Regions from separate parts of the Sporomusa sp. 246TCP1 genome, predicted to be linked through region 2. Evidence: riboswitches for the same ligand, from Rfam matches in the RefSeq annotation. Region 2 holds a riboswitch; the other holds the start of a gene.
The links. A riboswitch is a leader RNA that binds a small molecule or an ion and turns the genes downstream of it on or off. The one in region 2 is predicted to bind cyclic di-GMP.
Positions count from the first base shown of each region.

Region 1 (4,259 bases), 1.4 Mb from region 2:
CAAAACCCTGGCGCTGGCTACCGATGTCTTAATGTTCTATTACCCGCTGTGGGAATACATCGGCCCACCTTATTTCATACACTTGGGTGAAGATCTGGCGATATACCCTGTTGTAACATATCTCTTTATTCAATGGCTGCCCAACAGTCGCGCAGCAAAGAATATGATAAGCTATTGGCTGCTTTGGACAACCGTTGCTATCTCTATCGAGCTAATCTATGTAAGTTCCGGGTACTTACGATACCATCAGTGGTGGACTATCTGGCATTCCTACATGGCCGACTGGTTTTTGTACTGGCTATTCTATCAATTTCACAAAATCTTTCGGCTGGAAAAATTGTCATCTGAAAAAAAGTAACCACGACGTAATATATCTTTAATCTTGAAATACTACTTGAGTGAAGAGCATCGCTCTCTGGGGGTGATATCAGTGATTATTAACCTGGAACAATTTATTATGATAATAGCAGCGCTAATTACTTTGGTATTGCTGCTTTTCGTCGTAGATTGGCGGTATTTTCGGGATTGGGTCGTCGTTTTCTTTTTTAAATGCACCCTTGATTTTATTTGGGGAGGTGCAGTTGAAACCCTTAAACTGTTAGAATATCCAGTCCGTCTACTACCGAAATATTTTGAAACAAGTCTGCTTTTTGAAGTGTGGGTATTTCCAGTAATGTGTATTCTATATAACCAAACTACCCGCACGCGAGGTCTAGTCGGGATAATATGGTATGCTCTATTGTTCAGTGCCTTCTTAACCGCAATAGAATATCCACTTGAACTCTACACCAACCTTATTAAATACAATAACTGGAGCTGGTTTACTACCTTTTACACGCTTACGCTGACATTTCTGGCATCCAGAGCTTTTATTGGCTTCTACCGATGGGGTTGCGATTATGTTAGCCAAAAGAGGTGACTATCAATCTGATCCGCTGCAAACTCTATTCCGTCCCGCATTTTTCGCCTGGTATAAAGCAGAATCAGCTTGCCGGATCAAATCTGAAGGAACCTTATCTAATTCTGGTCTTATGGTGGCCACTCCAATGCTTACAGTAACATATTCGGCCACTTCTGACAACTCATGCGGAATATTTAACTTCTCTATATTACTACATATTCTTTCCGTAACTGTTAGCGCCCCGCCTTTCTCCGTTGAAGGGAGAAGAATAACAAACTCTTCTCCGCCATAACGTGCTCCCAAGTCGCGGGCTCTTTTTAACGATTCTTTCAGAATGTTGCCCACTTTCTGTAAACACTCGTCTCCTGCGAGATGTCCATAATAATCGTTATATTTCTTAAAAAAATCTATATCAATTAAAGCTAGTGATAAAATATTTCCCTGACGTAATGCTCGTCTCCACTCTTTTTCTAGTGTCTGATCAAAATGGCGACGATTAGCTATACCGGTTAATCCATCTAGTAAAGATATTCGCTCTAGTATATCCCTATATTTCTTAAGCTCCAAATGGTTTTTTACTCGTGCCTTTATAATAGCGGGATTGGAAGGTTTTATAATATAATCTATAGCCCCTGCTTCAAGTCCCTCTGTTTCATGTTGAACATCATTAGCAGCCGAAACGAAAATAACGGGGATGTTTTGGGTATAATGATTTTTCTTCAAATTTCTGCATACCTCGTAACCATCCATTCCTGGCATTTCAACGTCTAGCAGTATAAGATCTATACTCTCCGAAGCAGCTAAAACTAAGGCTTCTTCTCCCGATGTCGCAACAAGAATATCGTAATCATTACCCAATATATCCTTCATGATTTGGTTACTTAACTTTGTGTCATCAACAAGTAAAATACGTTGCCTTTCATACTCCAAAGTTATCATCACTCCACGAAGGTAATCGATATATTCCCGTAGATGTAAGCATATCCAGTACCGAACCCGTGGCTCCTCTCATTGATATGTTAACACCTTTACGTCTTCCTTCAAAAACTATTGCAGCAATAACGCCAACACCAGCAGCATCCATATAAAGAGTGTCTTTAAAATCAAGACAGATAGCTGTAGATTCACCTTTAAAGAAGCTGTAGACTCTGTCGCGAACGCAATCAGTATTGATGGCAAGACATTCAGGACCAATATTAACCACAAAATAATTATAATTTTCTTTCACCAGTCCACCCCCGAAGAATAAGTACAAATATCAATGTAACCCTTTACCTCTGGATAATAAAAAATTGCCAGCTTCAGCTAACTTTCATGCTGCAACCTGGCAATCTTAGACTAGAATCTTTAGACCCATGGCTTTGCGTCCCGCCTTTTCAGGAGGTTTGCCAATATTATTTTTTGTTTTATTCTGCATAATACTTCATAATCCTGCTTAAAACAAAAAAACATGCGTAATCTTTTATTGTGAACTTTTATCTCGTCAAATTCAGCAGATTCTTTCGTTTATAAATACTTAATATCACCCCGGTGGCTGCCAGGTTTACAATCGTTTGCGTGCCGCCAAAGCTGACAAACGGCAGGCATACAGATGCAACGGGAGCCAGTCCCAGCGACATCAGCACATGCCAGGAAAAATTGACAGTAAAGTAAGCGGCAAGTCCCGCCACAACCATTCTCCCATACTGGTCCTTGACCTGCCGCGCTGCGCGGACCAATACCAGTGTTATGGTGCATCCTGCGGCAATAGCGCCGGCACCTGCCAACCAGCCAAACTTATGCACTAAGTAAAGAAAGACAAAGTCGGTGTGAAATGCTGTGGAAGCCGCTTCTGGCATGGAAATGCCTTGCAACTCTGCAGAACGGATAATATTGAGGAGACTCAAATTATCCGCGGCCAATGACAGTTTGATCAGAATTAAACCAACCGGCATCAGCAGGAAGCCGATGATTCGTGTTTTTGGGGCACCGGACATAGCCATGAGGACAATGAATACCAACGTGTAAACCACCGCAAGATAAGCGGTGTTGCTTATCATATAAAGGAAATCCGGAATGATCAAAAGCATAGCGGCCTTTATCATCCAGGACCCATTTGTCCAGTCTCTGCCGATGAAGATTCCTGCCAGAGCAAGAGTAAGGAAACATGGCGTAATGCCAATATAGTTAATGAAGAGGTTATGGTTGTAACCACCGATTAAAACGGGACCTAACGCCAGAAACGATTTTCCATTCAGGGACGGCCCCAGCATCAACACGGCTAACCAAAGCAGTATTGTGCCCGCATAAAGGTGCGGAGTGTAAGGACGCAGCTTTCTAAAATCATAGTAATGCAGCCAAAACAATATCGCGGTTCCGATGCCGGTAAAAATCGCGCTTTTGACAAACACGTGCAGCGCACCTGGCAGCACACCACTTGTGTCAAGCATATGCATTACAGCCAAGCCCAGAAAGCTCATTAAGGCAACAGCGCCGACCAACGGCCAGTTTCTCTGGGGTGCATGGGTTTGCTGGAACTGCCAGCCTAAGTCGGTCGCATCCCCCATTCTATGTATCGCGGCCTGGATGGCGTCCTGCTCTGACAGGCCGTCGTTTTTCAATTCCAGAGCAATCTCTTCCAGATGAGACAACAGCTCCGACTTCACCTGCCCATGTACTTCATGCCATTTTATTTGAGAACATACTGCATCCAAATAGGTTTGCACTATACGATTTTGTTCTAACGACATACAATCGCCTCCCCGAGAATCTGTTCTACCGCCGAGCGGAATACAACCCACTCCCGTCTTTTTTCTTCAAGCTGCGACCGACCCCGCTCGGTCAATCGATAGTATTTTCTTTGCCGATTCCCCTGGGCATCCGACCAATAGGCTTCAAGCATCCCGTCCAGTTCCAGCGAATGCAATATGGGGTAAAGCGTTCCTTCCTTGAAGTGAAACACCCCACCTGAAGTATTCGCCATCTCTTTGATCATTTCGTAGCCGTACATCGGTTTTCGTTCCAGCAATTTCAGAATAAGGATAACCGTACTTCCCTTAAGCAGTTCCTTATTGACCCGCACTCTTGAATCCCCCTTGTTTAAGCATTGTTATTCAATGCATAGTATATCTATGTATTATAGTAATACACTTCCTAATTATTTGCAATAGATTATTCATTTAACGAGACTCACTCTGTGCAGTCTCTCTTAGAGAAAGGAATTTTCGGTCTGCGCCTTAAGGAATGTCTATCCCGAAACAATCTGTAATTTTTGGGCGACTACAGCATCCGCGGGAGCAAAATCATACTGGTTCAATTCATGAATATTTACCCAGGCAAACATGTCGTGATCAATCAATACTGCATCACCTTCGACCCA
Region 1 covers NZ_CM170492.1:2,456,103-2,460,361, forward strand. The annotation lists gene AC1ECB_RS11790 (CBO0543 family protein) at 1-358, shown strand, start outside; gene AC1ECB_RS11795 (CBO0543 family protein) at 458-919, shown strand; gene AC1ECB_RS11800 (diguanylate cyclase domain-containing protein) at 923-1,831, opposite strand; gene AC1ECB_RS11805 (STAS domain-containing protein) at 1,821-2,129, opposite strand; cyclic di-GMP riboswitch class I at 2,217-2,301, opposite strand; gene AC1ECB_RS11810 (FtsW/RodA/SpoVE family cell cycle protein) at 2,377-3,630, opposite strand; gene AC1ECB_RS11815 (PadR family transcriptional regulator) at 3,621-3,962, opposite strand; gene AC1ECB_RS11820 ((deoxy)nucleoside triphosphate pyrophosphohydrolase) at 4,128-4,259, opposite strand, start outside.
Region 1: linked by a shared signal. The riboswitch ahead of AC1ECB_RS11805 (STAS domain-containing protein) and the one ahead of AC1ECB_RS05385 (hypothetical protein) in region 2 are both predicted to bind cyclic di-GMP.

Region 2 (4,259 bases):
CACTGAGATTCATCTTGATAAACGCTTGCTTAAGAATATCTATCGAAGCAGGAGTCAGCTTGCATAATTTTTTTATATGTTTGTGCTCCATCTGGGCATTTGCATACAAGCCGAAGCTTTGAAGCCGTTTGTGCTGGATCAACCTTGCGGCCTCCACACGCTGTCGAATAGTAACCGATGACTCTTGCTCTGTATTTCTTATCAAATCGTTATACTCAAGCCGTGGCACGTGAATGGTTATATCTAAACGGTCCAATAATGGTCCTGATATTTTCTTTTGATATCGACGAATGTCACTATGTGTGCAACTGCACTCCCTTGACGGATCAGAACTAAAGCCGCACGGACATGGATTTAAAGCAGCTATGAGCATGATCTTGGCAGGATAAGACAAGGTCGCGTTAACTCGCGAAATAGTCACTTCGCCATCCTCAAGCGGCTGACGCAGGACTTCTAGTACGGTTCGGGGAAACTCAGGCAGTTCGTCCAAAAATAGCACACCATTATGGCTTAAGGTAACCTCCCCTGGTCTCGGCACACTTCCACCGCCAATCATGCCTGCGGTTGACACTGTATGGTGTGGACTGCGAAATGGTCGATTGCGAACTAACCCAATATTATTCTTAAGCATGCCGGCAACGCTATAAATTTTTGTTACTTCAAGTGCCTCTTGTGCTGTCATATCTGGCAGTATTGATGGAATCCTTCTTGCAAGCATTGTTTTCCCTGAACCTGGCGGTCCAACCATCATGACATTGTGAAAACCAGCTGCAGCTATCTCCAATGCCCGCTTGGCAACGATCTGACCCTGTACGTCAGCAAAATCAAGTTCAGCATTAAGGTTTTGACCTTCGGATAAGTTCGGAAGCGCTGCGGGCAAAATCTTCTCACCCTTAAGATGCGCAACAACCTCTGTCAGTGTTTCCGGTGCATAAACTGTCAAATTTCCAGCCAATAGCGCTTCTTGCACGTTTTCTGGAGCTACAATCATTTCAGCGATATTATTATTTTGGCAGTTCGCCGCCATCGATAATATTCCGGCTACCGCTCGCAAACGGCCTTCTAAAGACAATTCTCCGGCAAACACCTGTCTGCGGCAATTCGTTGGTTTAAGCTGACCGCTTGCAGCTAAAATGCCTACGGCAATAGGCAAATCAAGTCCTGAACTATCTTTCTTAATATCAGCTGGTGCTAAATTTACAGTAATGCGCCGGGCAGGAAATTCGAAACCACTATTTTTAATCGCAGCCCGTACGCGTTCCCGCGATTCACGCACAGCAGTGTCCGGCAAGCCCACAATATCAAATGCTGGAATACCATTGGCAATATCTACTTCAACATTTATTAATATCCCGTTTAATCCTAATGTTGTTGAACCAAATGTTTGCGCAAACACAAATTACCCTCACCACCATTCAGCCAAACATGTAATTTATTGTATGTAGTGAAAACTCCTGTTGCGATAATAAAGCCATAATCTGCGCCGCTGTCATCTGCGTTGTGTCCAAGGGTGAAATACCACCAAATTCAGCTGTTTTAGTTATTCTTGATAATTGCTGCAAATCCTGCCTATTAGGGCTTTCGCACTAAGAAATTAATGTCGCGGCCTCTTTTGCGCAAAAAACCTGCTAAGAAAAACAAGAACTTTCTTAGCAGGTTTTTTGCCAATTTGAAATTTACACAAAATCAGGAATACACCCTTTGCGGACATATTCGCCTCCTTCTGATTATAAACATAAAAGCACTCAGCAATATACCAATTACTTAGTACTCTTACAATAGCCATCAAAACTTCTTTTCCAAAAATTAAACGGTGAAAGACTTAGCCTCCGTCGTTTTGCAGATAAAAACATGCTTTCCCCCGAATCAAATTACCACCTTCGTCTTTCTCTGTGCCGGGCAAAAACCATAAATCCCAACACTCACAAGTTGTAGCCGGACCATAATCGTCAAGATCAGCCGCTTCCGCATGTGTTATAACATGATCTATGTCGATGGTTAAATCTAATGCTTCACAAAGTACAGCCACAATCTGTGCCATTGCTTCAATTTGTGCCTTGGTTGGCGGCTCTGGCCCAAAATCACTAATATCTGCATTATAGCAGCATTCTAATACAATACCAATCGCCCCAGAATTTCGGTTCCACGTATGAGTTTTTAGTTTAGACAAATCATCAGTGCTGACATAAATACTGCCATCTTGGTCAACGTTGATATGGTAGTTATAAAAAAACTGACCATAATGACTGGCAGACCAATGCAGGTACAGGGTAATATCCCTATTTACCAAATGCGCCTTCATGCGTAAATCATCCTGGCTATTTATTGCAAGTTGCTTTAATTGTTCCAAGGTAACTTTTTTCATATAAAACGCCTCCTTGGTTATGTTATTGTCGCAGAAGTAATTTTGTGAATTAGTTATTTAACCCCTGCGGTGACAATACTTTCTCTGACAAAAAAAAAAAAAGCCACCCACCAGGCGAACCCGTCAGGCGCCAAAAATAAAAAAGCCCACCCGCCAAAACGACTGAGAATGGACTAAATTAACAAAACCGGATGTTATTCATATGCACGGTTATTTCCCCTACGGGATGACTGTTTTTAATGTACTTATGTAGTTAGCCGCTCTATCCTTAGGGATGGGTTAGGATGTACTAGTTCTCCTAAAAACAGCCCCCGGCATACGCCAGGGGGCTTATTTATGTTCAATACACTATTGCACACGTAATACATAATTTACAATTTTGCATTGCGGCATTTTAGAGCAAACTGAATATAACTCTCAAGACTCTCAATTATTTCTTGTTCTTCTTCTTGTGAGATGTTTTCCAACGTAGTCGTACCTATAGTATCTTTAACTATTTCATGGATTTGATAAAGGGGGTACCCTAATTTACTCAGTTGATTAATCAAATCTTTTATCAGTTTGTAACCCACTCCTAAACCTCCTCTTTTTTCCCGAATAAAAATAGCCAGATTGCATTTTATTGCAACCTGGCTGTCATAGACTATTAAATCCTTAGATCCATGGCTTTGCGTCTCTTCCTTTCAGAAGGTTTGCCAAATATTTATATTATATATTTTGTATTATATACCAACATATAATATATTACTAGTATGTAAAAATTATACTAATCAATTTAATGTCAACCATTTACCCTCGCGCAATCTGTTTGCGTTTCGCGATCTGTATAACACATCGTGTCCGAATAATCAATTATCTCGATTTATGGGATATTTTTGCAACCCCTACTTAAAACTAAAATTCAGGTATTAAAGATATGTAAGAAACAGATAATATGCATAAAACATAAGGAGCAATCACATGAGTAATCAAGTTATAGTATGGTCTATGTTAGTTCCGCCATGGCTAACACTTTTCTTTATGAAGCGACAGGAAATTAAAAGATGGATGCCTGCAGCCCTGTTTGTAATAGTAACAACTACGATAATTCATGAAGTAGGATTCACCTGGGGAATCTGGGAAACACATGAAAATACTTACCCTCTTGGTCATATGATAAGTTTTACTTATGGTGCATTACCGGTTGGAGCAATGTGGATTCTTAAATATACCTATGGACGGTTTTGGCTATATGCTGCTGTTCAGTTAGTTGGCAGCTTAACACTTGTCCTTTTAGTTCAGCCATGGCTTCATATACGAGGTATATTCGTGTATATCGATCAAAATAATGCATTGGCAGGTATTGGAGCATTCTCGACAACGCTAGGGCACTTATTGTTAGTTTACCTTTACCAAATGTGGCAAGATGAAGGACTAGTTCTCCCAAAACAAAAAAGTTCTTCTATAAGTCTGCAACCTGCAGCAGCAAAACCAGATCCAGATGATAAGCCCGATAAGTAAATGCACCTATCACAACTTCGTACCCTTTATATTCGAATAATACCCATTTCGGCAATACGGTTTTTCCAATCAATTCTAATAATATCTATCTGTCCAATATATTCCTCTGTCTATCAGCAATAACAAAATGCTTTTGCGTTTTTTACTCTCCTTCAAGAATCTGATTACAGAGTTATTCGAAGTTATCGTTAAGCTAGCAAATTGAATTGCAGTATAATTTTCCGGCAATGTGTGTCTCCTTCTGTTTTTGGTAAAAGAAAAGAGCCCGTGTTGAGGGCTCAATTGTATATATACATTATTTGCAATTCACAACTAACTGTTTACTTTTTCTAGCAAAAGAGATATAGCTACCTAAGTATTCAATTAGCTCTTGGTAATCTTGTTTATTTAGTTT
Region 2 covers NZ_CM170492.1:1,082,427-1,086,685, reverse strand. The annotation lists gene AC1ECB_RS05395 (YifB family Mg chelatase-like AAA ATPase) at 1-1,396, opposite strand, end outside; gene AC1ECB_RS05390 (peptidoglycan recognition protein family protein) at 1,823-2,365, opposite strand; gene AC1ECB_RS05385 (hypothetical protein) at 2,737-2,937, opposite strand; cyclic di-GMP riboswitch class I at 2,986-3,072, opposite strand; gene AC1ECB_RS05380 (hypothetical protein) at 3,326-3,865, shown strand; gene AC1ECB_RS05375 (hypothetical protein) at 4,161-4,259, opposite strand, start outside.